DNA from 4 places in the Paenibacillus vulneris genome. Region 3 is predicted to be linked to each of the others. Evidence: riboswitches for the same ligand, from Rfam matches in the RefSeq annotation. Region 3 holds a riboswitch; each other region holds the start of a gene.
What was found. Region 3 has a riboswitch for cyclic di-AMP ahead of ABEA66_RS07895 (C40 family peptidase). Riboswitches for the same ligand answer to the same signal wherever they lie in the genome.

Region 1: it holds a riboswitch for cyclic di-AMP, as region 3 does, so the genes downstream of both, ABEA66_RS05850 (C40 family peptidase) here and ABEA66_RS07895 (C40 family peptidase) in region 3, are expected to answer to the same signal.
Region 2: it holds a riboswitch for cyclic di-AMP, as region 3 does, so the genes downstream of both, ABEA66_RS23245 (CAP domain-containing protein) here and ABEA66_RS07895 (C40 family peptidase) in region 3, are expected to answer to the same signal.
Region 4: it holds a riboswitch for cyclic di-AMP, as region 3 does, so the genes downstream of both, ABEA66_RS28185 (hypothetical protein) here and ABEA66_RS07895 (C40 family peptidase) in region 3, are expected to answer to the same signal.

Annotation. Positions count from the first base shown of each region.
Region 1 covers NZ_BAABJG010000006.1:99,366-103,854, reverse strand. The annotation lists gene ABEA66_RS36310 (zinc-ribbon domain-containing protein) at 1-89, opposite strand, end outside; gene ABEA66_RS05855 (HAD family hydrolase) at 385-1,077, shown strand; cyclic di-AMP (ydaO/yuaA leader) riboswitch at 1,363-1,493, shown strand; gene ABEA66_RS05850 (C40 family peptidase) at 1,499-2,050, shown strand; gene ABEA66_RS05845 (CapA family protein) at 2,226-3,308, opposite strand; gene ABEA66_RS05840 (YheC/YheD family protein) at 3,562-4,347, shown strand.
Region 2 covers NZ_BAABJG010000027.1:75,486-79,974, reverse strand. The annotation lists gene ABEA66_RS23255 (cache domain-containing sensor histidine kinase) at 1-931, opposite strand, end outside; gene ABEA66_RS23250 (response regulator) at 928-2,520, opposite strand; cyclic di-AMP (ydaO/yuaA leader) riboswitch at 2,898-3,032, shown strand; gene ABEA66_RS23245 (CAP domain-containing protein) at 3,041-3,928, shown strand; gene ABEA66_RS23240 (SPW repeat domain-containing protein) at 4,099-4,416, shown strand.
Region 3 covers NZ_BAABJG010000006.1:542,792-547,280, forward strand. The annotation lists gene ABEA66_RS07885 (aldo/keto reductase) at 1-609, shown strand, start outside; gene ABEA66_RS07890 (aldo/keto reductase) at 702-1,682, opposite strand; cyclic di-AMP (ydaO/yuaA leader) riboswitch at 1,989-2,136, shown strand; gene ABEA66_RS07895 (C40 family peptidase) at 2,140-2,982, shown strand; gene ABEA66_RS07900 (VOC family protein) at 3,072-3,488, opposite strand; gene ABEA66_RS07905 (DeoR/GlpR family DNA-binding transcription regulator) at 3,707-4,468, opposite strand; gene ABEA66_RS07910 (rhamnulokinase) at 4,482-4,489, opposite strand, start outside.
Region 4 covers NZ_BAABJG010000036.1:111,029-115,517, forward strand. The annotation lists gene kdpA (potassium-transporting ATPase subunit KdpA) at 1-1,560, opposite strand, end outside; gene kdpF (K(+)-transporting ATPase subunit F) at 1,618-1,695, opposite strand; gene ABEA66_RS28185 (hypothetical protein) at 1,822-2,220, opposite strand; cyclic di-AMP (ydaO/yuaA leader) riboswitch at 2,355-2,506, opposite strand; cyclic di-AMP (ydaO/yuaA leader) riboswitch at 2,664-2,857, opposite strand; gene ABEA66_RS28190 (VOC family protein) at 3,271-3,702, opposite strand; partial or broken gene ABEA66_RS28195 (helix-turn-helix transcriptional regulator) at 3,816-4,489, shown strand, end outside.

The sequences.
Region 1 (4,489 bases), 440 kb from region 3:
TCCGTTGAGCTTAAGAAGGTTCCGCAATACTTACAGACAATGTCTCCGTCACTCATCTTTTCATTACATTTTGAACAAAATTTCACCATTTGCATCACCCGCAATCTGATGGATTTTGTTAACTAGGCGCTTCATTACATATGTATGGTTCAACCATCGTTCCATCCATATCCAGAATGGATTGATAAACAATAAATATGCTTAAAGTGAGATGAATTGCTCGGATTCACAAGGCTGCATTGACACGTGGAGATTATTGGAATTATGATGTCTAAAGGATACTTTACACGTCCGCTATGACTTCCCTATGAGCTTAATGCTTAGGAAAGCCTCGTTTGACAATGATCATGTATAAAAAGAAAACAGCATTCGGAGGAGTTAACCATGAAACCGACTTTATCCAAGCCGGAAGCGATGATATTTGATTTGGACGGGACGTTGTTCCAGACGGAAACGCTGCTTCTGCCGGCTTACCATGCCACATTTGACCAGCTGAGGGCTGAAGGAGCCTATTCGGGACCTACGCCGCCGGAGAGCGAAATATTGGGAAGCCTGGGGATGCTGCTCGAGCATATATGGCAGCGGGTGATGCCGGATACGGATGTTCAGGTGCACCGCAGAGCAGATGAATTGCTGCTGGACTATCAAATTCAGGGTCTGCTGCGCGGGGAAGGGCGGCTGTACGATGGAGTTGCGGATACGCTGAAGGCGCTGCATGAGCAAGGCGTTCGCCTGTTCGTAGCGAGCAATGGGCTGGAGTCTTATGTGAAAAATGTTATTCAGCATAAAGGGCTGGGACCTTTATTCGAAGGTTTATACAGTGCCGGAGAATTCAGAACCCGTTCCAAGGTGGATCTGGTCCGCATGCTGTTGGAAACCTATAACGTAAAGACGGCCTGGATGGTCGGGGATCGTTCCTCTGATGTGGAAGCGGGTCTTGAGAACGGGTTAACGGTTATCGGCTGCGATTATGCCGGTTTCCGCAAAGAAGGGGAGCTGGAGGGAGCCCATGAGCAAATCGGCAGCTTTAGTGAGCTGTTCTCTCTGCTTCAGACTTCGCTGCAGCAGTCCCGATAAAACATCAATTTCAAAAAGGTTGCACTTGGAGCTGTCAATTTCATAGGAAATTAATGGGGAGGCCGGAATTTCGGTCTCCCTTTCATTTACATCCAAAGTCTGTTTTTTCGCGGAATAACCCCTATGCAAGCTGAAATATTTTACAATCCTCTACTTTTTCTGGCTGCTCAGGTATGCCGATGGAATAATTTGCACCATGAAATAGCCAGGTGCCCATGCTACACTAGAGTGGCTCAAAAAACCAGAAACGCGGTTTCAACGCCGCTTGGGTTATATAGGGCAAAATCATAATAAAGGCCGAAGCTAATAGAAGCACGGGGGAACCAATCTTTGGGGTGAAGCCGCGTCAGCGGCAGGGTGATTGACCTTTGACCCGAATCCGTCAGCTAACCTCGCAGGCCGAAAAAAGGAGAGGTTTATTTTGAATCGTTTGATGAAAATTGTTTTGACAAGTGCTTTGGCACTTAGCCCGATTATCGGTGTAACTGGAGTATCCGCAGCTCCCGCAACAACATCTACCGTATCGAGCACCAAGGCGTCGACATTATCTGTTGCCGCTAAACGGGACAAGGTTGTTAAAACGGCGCTTTCTCTGCAGGGTAAAGTTCAGTATGTTCCGTGGACACAACGCCAAGAGGCCCACGCTCCATATAAAACGGACTGCTCCGGTTTTACGGCTCTCGTTTATAAACTCGCTAACGTTGGAGTTACTCTAGTTGATAGAGACGATGACCATCAAGCCCAAGTAGGAACAAAAATCACTTCCTACAAGAACCTGCAAAAGGGCGACCTGCTGTTCTTCGGTAACATTGGAAGCTCGAAAAGCATGAAAGACGTAGGCCACGTGGGGATCTATATCGGTAACGGTAAAATGATTCACAACATCAACAGCAAATCCGACGTGAAAATTTCGGATATCAACTCGAGCTACTACAAAAACAAATTTATGTTCGCTAGAAGAGTAATTAAATAATAGGGCACGTACCTTAATCTAGCATGAATATAAAATAATAAAAGCCTTCCAAGCCTGGGACCCGGATAACGGACCGCTTGGAAGGTTTTTTCCATATTAACAGCTGTATAATTTCGATGATCCCCGCAATGGAATCAGCTGCGGAGACAAAGCCTCATTTTTTGTGATTCTAGCGTTAAAGAATTTTAAAGTCCGACTGATGATGGTATCTGGGAATATGCTTTTTTAAGTGATGGACCATTTTTGACATGCGCTCCGCTTCGTTTCCATTCCGGTTCGGATGTTTTTCCAGCGTGTTTAATAATGGAACGACCCGAAAAGCGGTACGTCCTCCAATCTTGGTGCTGCGAGTCCATGTAGGGATAAAATCGGCCTGAACGATCTGTACCCTTCCATCGTCATGCTTTCGAATATGAAGACGGTTAATAAGACCGGTCAGCGTATGATCGTTTCCGTATAATCGGGTAGAAACGAAATTCCCCAAGGAATAAGCGGCGTACCTTTTTTTCTTGACCCCGGTAATATCCCTGGATTCCTGGAAAATAGCCGGTTGGATGACATGGGAATGCGCCCCGAGAATAATATCGGCGCCGTGCTTGAACAGTAGTTGGAAGTAACGCTTCTGCTCCTCATTCGGATACTTGCTGTATTCTCTTCCGAAGTGCATGCATACGATAATAAGATCCACCGATCTCGACTTTAGCCTTCGGATGTCGGATATGATTTTGCTTGGACTAATCCGATTGACGGCCCAGGATTGACCGCTTGGTACCGGGATTCGGTTGGTTGTTTTAGTATAGGACAAAATACCGATTTTGATTCCTTTGACATTTTTAATCAATAATTGTTGAGAATCTTTGTGCGTGCGGAAAGTTCCCGTATGCGACAACCCCTTGGAGTCAAGCACCTTAAGGGTTCGTTTCAGTCCGTTAATGCCGCAATCCATACAATGGTTGTTTGCCGTTGTCAGTACGTCGAATCCCAGCCTTTTTAAAGTGCTGGCAAAGGAATCGGGACAATTGAACAGCGGCCATCCAGTTTTGGCGCTTCTTCGCGATACGGTGTACCCGATCTCCGGGCCTGAAAAAGTGGTTTCTAGATTTCCAATGGTTAGATCTGCATCACGCAAATAGGGAGCAACCGGTTCAAATATCTCGTCAAAGGAATAACGCTTCTCTCCGGTGACTCTGGCGCTGCCAATAAGTCGATATTTCATTAAAAAATCCCCGACCGCGGCGATCGTAATGTCCGTACTCATGACCCATCCCCGTTTCTGTTGAAATAATCGTCTGCCGGGCCCTCGAAGAGTGGAACCGCATAATATCATATGAGCCTGCCGTTGGATCTGTCTTTGCTTTATAAGCCCATTTTTGGAGGTAAAGTGTGCAGTCCTATATGAATACAGGCGAGGTACTCTTTCCTTTGGAGCCGAATAGTATAAGTAACGTCATATTGCTTGGTTGTATGTATTGGCGTTCAACCGCTGCTCATCACACGGAGGAGATCCTACAGTGAAAGGAAATTTGCTTAAGTATCCCGGCGGAAAATGGTTGAAGCACGAGGCGCTTTGGAGTGAAGATGCGCTTCGCGCCCTGTTGCCGGAGACGGAGATGTTTTCTGCGGACACGTTCATTCAAATGATCGAAAAGCATACGGTCCTTTTTCTCAAACCGGATCTTGGAATGAGGGGACAAGGCATTATTAAGGTATCACGGGAAGAAGGCGGAGCCTGCATCGTCAGGACAGCTGCAAAGACCTACAGATACCGTAACGTACATGATGCCTCCCACAAGCTGAATAAGCTGACGGAGGGCAAAAGCTATATTGTTCAGCAAGGGATAGATTTGATCAGGATTAAAGGAAGCCCGGTAGATTTCCGGGTGCTGCTCCATATCGGACCTAATAACAGGTGGAGATTTTTTGGAATCATGGGGAAGGTAGCGGCCAAAAATCAATTCGTTACAAACCACAGCAGCGGAGGAAAGCCCATCCGGCTGCACCAGGCCCTGTCTCTTACGCTTGGCATCGGAAGAAAGGACGCCCCCCAGTGGGATGAACGGATCAAGAAGCTATCCTTTACCATTGCCAGAGCCATGAAGAAGCATTATCCGAACATTACGGAGCTGGGACTGGACATTGCCATTGATAAGAGTCACAAAATTTGGCTGCTCGAGGCCAATACCAAGCCGCAATATCAGTTATTCAGGTACCATGCCAATCCGTATCTGTATGGAAATATCGTCAAATCTGTCCGGCATCTTAGGGCCGCGGCGCTTACGAAAGCGTCACGGCGTTAAACCGGAACAAAGACCGTTAGGGAAGAAAGCTCCTTTTGTCATAACGACAGAGGAGCTTTCTTTTTTAAATCTGTCTAATGCAGACAGGTTGGTTCATTTGTCCCTATCAACGGCTTCCGCCGCAACGTATTGTAGAATATCC
Region 2 (4,489 bases), on a different contig from region 3:
ACAGCAGAATCCATACCGCTGCAGCCGTCCTATAGTTGTTGTATAAACTAATGATGTTTTGATAAAAATAACGGTCTTCGATAAAAGAAACAAAGTACCAGCCAAGCTTATTCATCCCGGACTTGACAGCGACAAGCTTACTTCTTGCTCCGTCTATTTCTGTCACACCTACAGGCAAATCCCCAACCTGCTCGATAAAATCGCTGTTCAGATCCGGCGGAAAAACCTTCGTATTGTACGGCAGCAGATCATAATAAAACATCGGCCAGCTCGTATCGTATGTATTAACCACGTGATTTTTATTCGTAATAATCGTAAAGGTTTGATTCTTGGAGCTCATGAGCTGTAATAGCATGGTCGTTAGCCTCACTAAATCCACTTCCACGACAGCCATCCCTTTCAATTGATCGCCTGCTTTGGACCTAATAGGAAATAGGAAGGCGACCGTCTTGCCTGATAACGGAGATTCATACGGCTCGCTGATCATGACGCCGTAATTTTTACGGGCTTGCTCGTAGAGCTGAGCAAGATGCGGATTGCCGATAATATCGTAATAAACCTGGGTGTTGGACAGCACTTTGCCGTCTGAACGTACGAAATATAAGGTTTTGTACAGTGTGCTGTTATTGGCTGCATAGGTGCGCAGCACATTGACTGCCTCCTCCTCTTGCCCGGGTTCGAACAGATCCTCCCGTGCCGAAAGCAGGAGAAGAATGTTTTGAACATTGTCCAGATAGGCGTCCATATAAAGGTTCGTGCGGTCAATTATCACCTGCGCGTCGGACAGCACCTGCTTCCGGAACAGCTGCTCCGCATCGTGTAAACTGTTCCAAGCCAGCAGCCCGAACAGCACCAGGGTGCCGCTAAAAAGAAACAACGAATGCTTCGTCGCTATGCTTCTGCTTCGAAACCATTTCAACAATCGTTTCATTCCCCGGCACCGCCTTTCTTATATTCCGTTGGAGAAACGCCAGTCCGGCTGCGGAAAAGCACAGAAAAATAGCGATAGCTCGGAATCCCCACTTGCTCGGCAACCTCATATACTTTCAGGCTTGTTGTTTGTAACAGATGAATGGCTTTGTCGATTCGCTTCATCGTCACATATTCATTGAACGACTCGCCTACCTCTTCACGGAATAATCTGCTTAAGTAAAAGGAACTGAGCCCTACCCGTTCCGCGGCCCACGTTAATGTAATCGGTTCTGCGATATGATTGGAGATGAGCTGTATCGCTTGTGCCACTTCTTTGCGATACTTCAGCTTCCCCCGGTTTTCCACCTCCCGAATGACCATCGATAGGAGCTCCGAAGCCGTTCTTGATGCTTGCAGCTTCTGGATAAGCTCCTGCTGTTGAGCATTATCTCGCTCCCCCATCCATTCTTTCCGGTTGGAGATCAGCCACGACTTTAAGCCAGCGGGCTCAGGCCTTACTTGATTCACCCATTCCGTTAGCCGCCCTTGGCAAAATTCGATTAACAGCGCCTTATCGGCCGCTGTCTGTCTCATAAGCTCCGTCAGCATTTCAAAATTTAACGCATTGGATAGAGTTCCATCTACAGCCGATCGTCTGATGGATGGCCGGATCGTTCCTGAAGCCGCTGACATTTCATAAACAGCCCCCCCTGTATCATAGAAAACAGCCGCGGCTGGCAGCTTGGTAAGCTCAATGGCAGACAGCAAGTCAACCGCGGATGAAATGCTAGGCCCAATGACGGCATAGAGGCTTACGGCTTCACTTAAATAAGAGGCCCGCACATCGATGGCGGATTGAAGCCGCTCCAACCACTGCCTGGTTGAGAGCAGTATGGTCGTCCCTGTTTCTGGGGCAGCCCGCTGGATCCATATATAATCCGTCGGTCCAAGCGTTATCCAACGCCAGCACGGATTGTCACGGTCATCGGTAAGCTCCCGCTCACTTAACAAAGACTGGAGCTCATGATGGGCGAACATTTCCTCCTGCGGCCGGACACTGACATGCAGACGGATAATCCTTATTGGCCATAAGACGCCCCAGCTTTTTAAAATGGCATCTATCGCTTCCACCCGTTTTGGTTCTTTGCCTGTGCTGCTTAACAGTCTTGTCAGCTCCCAGCGCTGCCTGTCTATTTCATTGCGCCTATAATTGTACTCCCGCTGAATAGCTTCACGGGCTTTATTCAGCACATGCTCCAGTTCCGTATCCAGCAGGGATACTTTGATCAAATATTCTAAAGCCCCCAGCTTCAATGCTTCCTTGGCATAGGCAAAATCACTATGACAGGTCAAGAGCACAACCTGCGTCAGCGGAAACTCCTGCTTGATCCGCCGAAATAAGTCCATACCATCCATAACGGGCATCGTAATATCTGTAATCACCACATCGGGTCTGAGCTTACGGCACAGCTCCATTGCTTCTTCACCGTTTTCCGCTTCCCCTACAAGCTCGGCAAGGCTGTTGTGCCATGGAAAGAGCCGAAGCTCCTCTCTTAACGGCAGTTCATCGTCTACCACTAACACGGTTAACAATTGCGATGGATGCATCCGCTATCCCTCCCAAGAAGACGCTTACAATCCAATAGTGATCTCATCATAGCATATCGATTTCGGAGCACCTATACAGTAATCTTGTAAAAAAGTATAAAATGCTGTTGAGCTTCGCAACTCTTTCATTTCACGTATTAAAGCAGGACAAATTCGAAGATATCAGTTCTATTTTTTCTAATAGATGCGGCCTGTCTGCTTTGGCCTTCAGTATAAAAACAAAGCGGCTTTCTTCAATCGTAAGGAAGCTGCTGTTGTTTCTATCGCCCAATGTTGGAAGACTTTGTGCCGTGAAATCTGTATAGGCACGTGCTACAATGAAGTGGCTCAAGAGAGCCCGGCAGGATGCACAACGAACCGGGCATGAGCAAACAAACAAAACTATCAGGCCGAAGCTTTCTATGAAAGCACGGGGGACCCATTCCATGGGGTGAAGCCGCGTCTTGCGGCAGGGTGCTTGCTCTTTGACCCGAATCCGTCAGCTAACCTCGCAGGCCGCGAAAAGGAGAGGATTTTGTTGTTGAACCGTTTCAAGAAAGTTGTATTGACAGGTGTACTGGCCCTTAGCCCAATCATCGGCGTTAGCGCCGTTTCCGCCGCACCGGCGAATACTGTGTCTGCTGGCGATTTGTCTCAAATCACTCAACAGTACGGAATCGATCTGAATTCCTTGCTGCAAGGCCAAGGTCAGAATCTAGGAAATATTGATTTGAATTCCTTGTTGAAAGGTCAAGAAGGAAAATGGCAAACGATTGGCTCCGGTAATAACCAAGGGCTGGCAGGAATCATCTGGAAAAACTTCCCTAACATGAACTTTAATTGCAACCCTGGTCAAGGTCAGGACCAAGGTACTACCGGCAATACGGACTCCGGCTCCGGTTCCGGCACTGTAGATAACGGCTCCGATAACGGTAGCGGTACTGCAGATAACAGCGGAACTACCGATAATGGCAGCGGAACTACCGAGAACGGCACTACGAACAATGGCAGCGGAACAGAAAATAACAGCGGTTCCCAAGAAGCTGTAACGGATTCTCAATCCGCCTTCGCGGACCAAGTCGTTACTTTGGTGAACCAAGAGCGTGCCAAAGCAGGTCTTCCTGCATTGACTTCCGACAGCAAATTGGCGAATATGGCCATGGATAAAGCTAAGGACATGTACAGCAACAACTACTTTGACCATACTTCCCCAACGTACGGTTCTCCGTTTGACATGATGAAGCAATACGGAATCAGCTACACCTATGCAGGTGAAAACATCGCCAAAGGCCAACGTAACCCTGAAGAGGTTATGAACGCTTGGATGAACAGCGCTGGTCACCGTCAAAACATCATGAGCCCTAACTACACCAAAATCGGTGTTGCTTACTACAACGGCGAATGGGTACAAGAATTTATCGCGAACTAATATTTCTTAGGATTTCACAGCCCTCGGCGCTTCATGCACCGGGGGCTTTGCCGTACATAGAGATCTTTTTTTTGCCAAGCGCCGAACCATTTTGAAACCGCTTGCATATACATAGAATAGACCCCTTATGAGGTGTTGATGGCTTATCTCAATTTTCGGGAGGTGTAATCATGGCGGTTAAAAATTTGTTGGCTGCGTTGATTGGTCTCTTGTTTGTCTTTGGCCCTCATTGGATTGATTTGACTCACGAAAGCGCCGTTATCACCAGTGTTGTCTTTGGTTCCCTTCAATTCATCGCGTCGCTTCTGGCTTTCATTTTCAAAGCATCGGGCTGGAATTCATGGCTGAATTGGATTTCGCTGTTGGCCGGCATTTGGTTTGTTATTTTTCCCTTCGCTTACTTAACGGGCCTGGGGGAATATGTCATCTACGTCGTACTTGGCATTACAAGCGTCATGCTGAATTATTATACGATGAATGAAGAATAAATAAATTTCCGTTATACTCCTTATAAAAACATTCTGATATACAATCGTCCCCGCTTCGTATATCGTAAGAATA
Region 3 (4,489 bases):
TTCATCACCTCGAAGGTCTGGAATGCTGACCTGGGTTATGAATCGACCCTTGCCGCCTATGAAACCAGCCTGCGGAAGCTGGGCTTGGACTACCTGGATCTGTACCTTATCCATTGGCCAGTCCAAGGCAAATACAAAGAGGCTTGGAGAGCTTTGGAGACTTTGTATAAATCAGGCCGCGTCAAAGCCATTGGCGTAAGCAACTTCCAAGTCCATCATCTGAAGGACTTGATGAAGGATGCCGAGATCAAGCCTGCAGTCAATCAGGTTGAATTCCACCCTCGCTTGACGCAGCAGGAGCTGCGGGATTTCTGCAAGGAGCAAGGCATACAGCTGGAAGCCTGGTCTCCTCTCATGCAGGGCCAGCTACTGGATCATCCTGACCTTCAAGAGCTCGCGGCGAAGTACGGCAAATCAGTAGCCCAGGTGATTCTGCGCTGGGATTTGCAGCATGGCGTGATCACGATTCCCAAATCCACCAAAGAGCAGCGGATTATCGAAAACGCGGATTTGTTCGACTTTGAGCTATCGGCCGATGATATGAACCGAATAGACCGATTGAATCAGGATCTTCGGGTAGGTCCGGATCCGGACAACTTTGATTTTTAATGAAATGATGGAATGAAAAAAAGCAGCGGCAGCTGGACATGAAAGCCATGTCCTTGGCTTGCCGCTGCTTTTTTGTTATTGGCTATTCCGCCTTACCAGGCATACGCCTTAGGCGCTTCGCCGCCAGGTCCGGGGAAAATCTCGTCCAGCCGCTTCAGCACGTCCTCATCCAGCTTGATATCCGTGACACGCAGCGTGCTCTGGAACTGCTCCAGTGTCCTTGGTCCGATGATCGGCGCTGTCATCGCCGGATGGACTAATGTCCAAGCCAGCGCTATATTGGCTTCGCTCTCGCCAAGCTCCTTGCACAGCTTGCTAAACGCCTCCAGCTGGCCGCGCCGCTCTTCGGCGCGTGCCTGGATGCGGACGCTGCGCGACCCTTGGGCAGGGTTGAGCGCATTGCCGCCGAGAAGACCGCCGTCAAGAGGACTCCAGGCGATAACCCCGATTCCGAATTCCTCCGCCGCAGGGAGCACCTCCAGCTCGGGCCATCTGCACAGCAAGCTGTATTTGTGCTGCTCCGACACAAGACCGAGGAAATGGCGGTTCCTGGCTTCATATTGAGCCTTCACCAAATCGCGCCCTGCAAAATTGCTGGCCCCCACATAGCCGATTTTGCCTTGATAAATGGACACGCGGAACGCTTCCCAGAGCTCATCCCACGCAGCATGGCGATCCACGTGATGCATTTGGTACAGCTCAATATGATCGGTTTGAAGCCGCTTCAATGAGGCATCCAAATGTCGTCTAATTTTATACGCAGAGAGCCCTCTGGCCGCATTAGGCCCGTCATTCGGGTCCTCCATATCTCCGTATACCTTGGTCGCCAGCACGACCTTCTCCCGGCGGCCTCCGCCTTGAGCGAACCAACGGCCGATAATCTCCTCTGTTCTCCCTCGCGCACCCGGCCCGCCGTATACATTCGCCGTATCAAAAAAATTAACCCCTGCATCTACAGCCGCATCCATGATCCGGTAAGCCTCCGATTCGTCCGTATCGACGCCAAAGTTCATGGTTCCCAAGCACAGCCTGCTCACCTTCAATCCGGAACGGCCTAAATAAGTGTACTCCATAACCCATACCTCCTTATTTTGAGTGCTGCGGTACTTTCCATTCTCATCATACCGCTCCTTGGATTTTTTTAACAGTACGCAACATTAGGTAAGATAGGCAGTCCGGGGATATTAAGTTACCTCCGCGTAAGTCTTGTTCCCATGCAAAAATGTGCCGCAAGTCCCTTTATCTTTGGCCCCCTATGGTGTATCTTGGTAACTGCTCATGAAAAGTTATCCTTTTTTTTCGGAAAATGATGGAGCGTTTGGCGAAGCTTACCCACTGATTCGCCGATGGAATCACGAATACAATGTAAGGACAGCTTTTAGTAAAAAATGCCGAATCAGCACAGCATAAGTGCTAGTACGGGGGACATCTTATTTTGGGGTGAATATTCGTCGGTTTATCGGATGAATAGGGGACAACCTCTCCCTAACCCGTCAACTAACCTCGGAGGCAATTAGGAGGAATCAAGTTTTGAAGTTTTTTGGAAAAAAGCTTATTTTTTCGTTTGCATTTATTTCTTGCAGTCTCTTTGCCGGAGTACATGCCCATGCCTCAGCTTTGGATGAAGGAGTCAAGATTCAGGTTAATGATACGATCGTGAACTTTCCTGAGGGGCAGCCTGTCGTGGACACTTACTCCCAGCTTCAGGTACCGTTCCGTCCACTGATGGAAGCGCTTGGATACCAGATCAACTGGTCCAGGGAAGGAAAAGAAATTCGTGTCTCCATGAATAAGAGAAATCAGACCCTGGAGTTGAAAACCGGGGATACGTTTGTGCTTGTCAACGGAAAAAAAATCGATGTTACTTCCTTGATCGGCATGGATCGGGGAAGCGTATATATCCCGCTCCGTTTCATTTCGGAAGCACTCGGCTATAAAGTGCAGTGGGATAATGACAATCAGCTTGCTATCGTGGATGCGGATGGGAAGTACCACGCCCCTGCCTGGTACAGAGCCAAGAAGCAGGATACGATGCTGCAGTTCGCCCAAGCCTATCTTGGCGTTCCTTATCGATGGGGAGGCAGTACTCCGAACGGGTTTGATTGTTCAGGATTCGTCCGTTTTGTCATTGCCGCTAACCAGGGAATCGATCTCCCCAGAACCTCGAATGAGATGTACGATACGGTAGGAGTCGCCGTTGCCAACCCTTCGCCGGGCGACCTGGTATTCTTCGCGGGGGCCTCCCATGTCGGAATCTACTTGGGGAACGGGCAGTTCATTTCGGCTACGAATTCCCGCGGAGTTCATATTGATTCGCTGTACAGCTCTTATTGGGGCTCCAGGTACATAGGGGCCAAGGCTATTACGTTGTAAGGCGGAACAGGCTGCTTGTGCAGCCTGTTTTTATATACAGTAGACCTCCGAAGCAGAAGAGCTTAAAGGCAGACATGTCCTCCAGCAAGCTATTCTCCTCTTATGGAGTCCCTCACCTTCACATAATGAGGGTTATTCATAATCCCGATAATGTTGCCGAACGGATCGACAACGGAGGCAGTAATGAAGCCGCCGCCGCGCTCTTTCATCGCTTCGAGCTCCTGAACCCCCATCGACAACAGCTTATCGAGAACCGCGGATATATCGTCTACATGCCAATAAAGTGTTGCGCCTCCCGGGCCCTTCGCTAAACCTGCGGGTGCATAGCGTCTATCAATCAGTCCCAGCTCTTGCTGATAGTCACCAAGACGGAATTCGGCATAGCCCGGTCTCTCGAAATACGGTTCGATTCCAAGAAGCTCCGTGTACCACGCTTTTGCCTTATCCAGATCATCCGCCCAAAAACTGATTGTAGCTATCCCTCGAAACGTTTGTGCACCTTGCATCTGCATGACCTCCTAAGATCACTTTATATTGGGTAATCTTATTGTACTCGGCCCACACTGACAAAGGTGTGTCAGTGATTCTGCAGTGTTTAATAAATTATCGCGATCGGAATCTTATCCGTTCTATCTTGATAATAAAAAACGGTCGGCCAGTACATTGGCCAACCGTTTTTTATTCACATAATGTATATGGAGATCCTCTCTCATAGGGACTCTATTTATACCGTAATGACCGTAATTCCAAGATTCTGCAGCTTCTCGACCATCTCTTTCTCTATGCGGTGATCCGTAATAACGACATCGATATCGGACAAATCCGCAACATGAGTAAATGCTTGCACGCCGAATTTGCTCGAGTCGACCAGAAGAATGACTTCATCCGCGATACCGATCATCCGCTCTTTGATGCGGGCCTGCAGCTCGTTAGACTCGCTGATTCCGCGCTCAAGATGGACGCCCTTGCAGGATAGGAATACCTTATCGACATGATAAGTATCCAGGGAACGCTCTGCCAGAGGACCGACGAAGGATAAGGAACGTTGTGCCAATATGCCCCCCGTCGAGATCACATCGATCTTCTCCTTTTTGCTCAGCTCCGTTGCGACCTTGATCGAATTGGTAAGAACGGTCAGAGGAAGATCAGGTACTTCCGCAGCCATATACCAGGCCGTAGAGCTGGCATCAAGAAGAATCCGATCGTTCGGACCGATCCGCTTGATCGCTTCCTGGGCAATCCTTTTCTTCTCCTCGGCGTAGGTGATTTCCCGTTCGAAATAAGGAATTTCCGGCTGCTGGTCGTCCTTGATACTGACCGCTCCGCCATGTGAGCGGGCAAGGCGACCTGCTTGCTCCAAACGGTCCAGATCCCGGCGAATCGTCTCCTCCGTCACCTGAAAGAGCTCGCTAAGCTCAGAAACTCTTACAGCGCCTCTTTGATTGACCACACTTACAATTTTCTCGTAACGCTCCGCAGCTAGCATAGCTTCCCTCTCTTTACAGAT
Region 4 (4,489 bases), on a different contig from region 3:
GAACGTGCCGATGGTCTCGGGCACCCATTGCTTGCGTACAAGGGAACCCGCCACTCCCAAGAGAGCAATCATCGATATATAACGACCGAACAGCATGACGACACCGGTGGATATATTCCAGAACGGCGTATTATCGCCTAAGCCTTCAAATCCTGACCCGTTATTGGCGGCCGAGGAGGTATACTCATACAAAACCTGCGATATCCCGTGATAGCCCGGATTTGATATAGCTGCCCTTCCTAACTCCGTTGCCAGTGCAAGAGCCGTGGGCATCAGAATAATGAAAGGATGCGCCAGAATCGCTATAGCAATCAGCTTCATTTCACGCGGCTCGATCTTTTTGCCGAGAAACTCCGGTGTACGTCCCACCATCAAACCGGCCAGAAACACTGCAAGAATGGCATACATCAGCATATTGACCAGTCCTACGCCTTTCCCGCCGAATACGCAGTTCAGCATCATCAAAGCGAGCGGTGTGATTCCGCCGAGCGGCGTCAGCGTATCGTGCATATTATCGACTGAGCCGGTTGTCGCCGCCGTCGTTACCGTTGTAAAAAGCGCTGTTTGCGCGATACCGAAGCGGACCTCTTTCCCCTCCATACTGCCCTGCGAAGCGTCGATTCCCAGCTTGTTCATCAGCGGGTTCCCCGCCGATTCCGCCGTATAGATGAGCGACAGGAACACCAGGAACAAGATCATCATCGCCGAGAATAGAACCCAGCCCTGCTTCCGATTGCGTGCAAAAAGTCCGTATGTGTACGGAAGGGCAGCCGCCAAAGACCACATTGACAAAATTTCAAGCACATTCGTCAAACCGCTCGGATTTTCAAAGGGATGAGCCGAGTTGACTCCGGAAAAGCCGCCTCCGTTCGTTCCCAGATGCTTGATGGATTCCAGTGAAGCTACAGGCCCGATAGCGATCTGCTGCCGGCCTCCCTCCAGCGTGTTGACGGTTAAGGTCGGCTGCAGCGTTTGCGGCACATGAAGCGCTACAAGCACCATCGTGACCCCAATAGCGAGCGGGAAAAATACCCGGATATGCGCTTTGACAAAGTCTTCAAAAAAGTTCCCGATTGTCTCTCCCTTGCTCGTGATACCGCGTATAAAAGCAATAGCTGCGCACAGCCCTGTCGCCGCCGAGGTGAACATCATCATCGTAATGACAGCCATTTGCGAGAAGTAGGATAACCCCGACTCCCCGCTGTAATGCTGCAGATTCGTGTTGGTCATAAAGCTGATGACCGTATTGAACGACAGCGTTTCTTCCATATTGTCGATACCATTCGGGTTCAGCGGCAAATCGTTTTGAACCCGAAGGAGGAGATAGCCGATCGCCACAAAGACGATATTCGTCAGGATGAAGCTTAGAGCATACGTCTTCCAAGTCATCCCTTGGCGGTTCTTCAGGCCTGTTACCGCATAGATTGCCTTCTCCACAGGAGCAAACCAGGTATCCGTACGATTGCCTTCATTGGAAAAGACGTGATATAAATAGGTCCCTAATGGTTTGACCAGCAGGACTAGAATGACAATCACGACGGCGATTTGCAATATTCCCATTATCGTTTCCTCCTAAGAAAGCTGTCTTCGTCTGCTGAGCTTTCCTGAAAGAAATGCTCAGAATTTTTCCGGATGAATCAGGGCATAAGCCAAATAAATGAAGAGAAGCACAGTGATGACAGCGATAACCGTCATGATCTTTCGCCTCCTGTCTCCTCAACGACCCGATTGCACCAAGACAAAAAGCCGTAAAACAAAAGGTACGTTACTGCCAGCAGTACTACCATATATACATCCTGCATAGGAATGCCTCCGTCCGCATTAATTCATCAAGAAAGATACATCATGGCTTGAAGTATGAATGACATGGTCAGCTCCCAGACCTTTATAGACAAGCCGCGGATTCATATTATGCGTTACCACGCAAATTTCTTTGGATGTCCAGGTCCTGCATATTTGAATGAAACGGCAGCACAAGTTCAAGGAGCTTTCAAATAAAAAGACTTTACCGATCGGAAGGTCGGGCAATAGCCATGACTCGCATTCCGATGTATCGATCCAAATCATATGCTTTACGCCCAAGCTCTCTAGACGCTCCTGCTCCGCCCGGCTGTTCGTAATTGCTGCGAACGGAATGCCTTTGGACAGCAGCAGCCGGATAAATCCTTCTCCGGTTTTGTTGGGCGCCGATACAAGAATAAATTCTTGAGCGGCGTTCATCTTCACATTCCTCCTAATCTCTCAAGAGAAGGCAGCAGGATCAGGGCACAAAAAAAGAAGCCTGCGAAAAGAGGTGAACTCTTCACGCGGCTTCTTAAAGCACAGCCATAGCTGTACCTAAGCACACGATCATCGTTGCCTCTCTCGATACGCTTACGAGGTTAGCTGCCGGATTCGGGCGTGAGAGTCGCCCTACCTGAAATTTCAGGATTCACCCCATGAGCCGGTAAGCTCGTTGGTTCCCCCGTTCCTTAATTAAGCACTAAGGATTCAGCGATACATTGCAAGGTCATATTCATCAAGTTTTATGGAAACATTCCATATCGTTTTTCAATAGAAGACGCAAGAAGACCACAGAGGCTTAAGCCCTGTGGTCGTTAATAGCGATCACAAGCTTCATCATCCTCTCTCCATAGACCCTTTGAACTTCTGCATAGCGAAGTTCAAAGTCTGTTCCACGCTGACGAGGTTAGCTGTCGGATTCGGGCGGTGAGAGTCGCCCTACCGGCAGGCGCAAGCTAGCTTTGCACCCTTCGGATTCACCCCAAGCGATATGCGGACGGCTCTCACACCGAACGGATATCACTGTGTTGGTTCCCCCGCTTTCCTATAGAAGGAAATTAAGCGATCAGAATTTGGAAACATTGTTTTTTTCAAATCATGAATTGTATATTACGCCAGTTGCCCTTAACTGTAAAGAACACTTGGGAGACTTGTGCGATGAAATTACACCAACGGCCAGGATGGCAACGCTTACTTTACATGCGATCTCCAGATAACTGCTTCCTGCTCACTCTATCTCCATTTTTCACAAATTGATTCCCTTTGATTTCCTGCGCTTCAGCACCCTCTTTATCCAAAATGCGCTTAGATAAAGCCAACCGTTTTTCTCTGCAATGCTGATTGCGTCAATCCGGTTTTTGGCTTCGAGCTTTTGCTGAAAGAACAAAATGTAGTTCCCACGCAGCAGCTTATACGGTAAAATTATACAGGATCATCAATTATTCATAAAAGAACCGGGGATTCCTCCCCGGTCAAAGCCTTTTATTTTCAGCTCCAACTGCTCGTTGTATCATTCATGAAGAACTGGAACGTAATGTTAAAACGATCTTTCACTATTCCGAAGCACGGACTGAATTCAGTTTCCTGCAGCGGGAATATCACTCGCCCTTTTTCACTCAATTTAGTAAACATTTCTTTAATCTCGTTTTGCTGCGTCGCTGTAATGCAAATATTCACCTGATCTCCAATTACATAAGGTTGCCCCGGAAAGATATCAGCGACCATCAAATCATTTTCACCGGTTTGCAGCACGGCATGGGAAATGCGGGTTTTCACCTCTTCAGGTAAACCATCGGCATCCTTGCCTTCCCCGTACGTAGTTTTGAACAGTAATTTCGAGTTCAACGCTTCCTGGTAAAACTCAATTGCTTCCGCAGCTTGTCCATCCAGCATAATAAACGACGTTGAGCGCATTGACATTCCAACATCTCCTTTTAAATGAAATTGTCCAATTTGGGTTGTTTTGGACTTGATTAGCATCATATCGCGCAATAGTGACAATACTTGTCGCAATACACGAAATGGAGTTTATAATGGCAAAGTCCAAACGACTGATCGAGATTATGATGATCATCAACAAAAAGAAGTCTTTCAACGCCAAAGAGCTTGCCGATGAATTTGGAGTTTCCACGCGGACGATTATGCGGGATATGCAGGAGTTGAGCGCGCTGGGGGTTCCTTTTTATTCGGAGGTCGGTCAGCATGGGGGATATAAGATGCTTAACGAGAGAATGCTGCCCCCGGTTGCTTTTACGGAAGACGAAGCGCTTGCTGTATTTTTTTCCAGCCATGCATTGAGGCACTACGAGAATCTTCCTTTTGAGGCGGAAACAGATTCCGTGCTGCGGAAGTTTTACTCTTATATGACGGAAGATATTCGGGACCGTATCGACCGGATGCGGAAACGATTTGATCTGGTTACGCCGATGAGATATGCAAGCACGCCTTATTTGAGCTTATTGCTGGATGCTGCGATCGATCAAAAAGTGGTGCGCATGGAGTACGAATCGAAACAGCATAAGCGGTTAAGAGATGTCCAGCCGATCGGAATTTATGCCAGCAATGGGTTTTGGTATTGTCCGGCCTATTGCTTTCACCGCCAAGAAATTCGCTTGTTTCGCTGTGACCGGGTTAAATCTGTTGAACTTTCCGAACTGAAAGCGATCGATTTGACGCAAGTGCATACAGGAAACTGGGAGTCTTACAT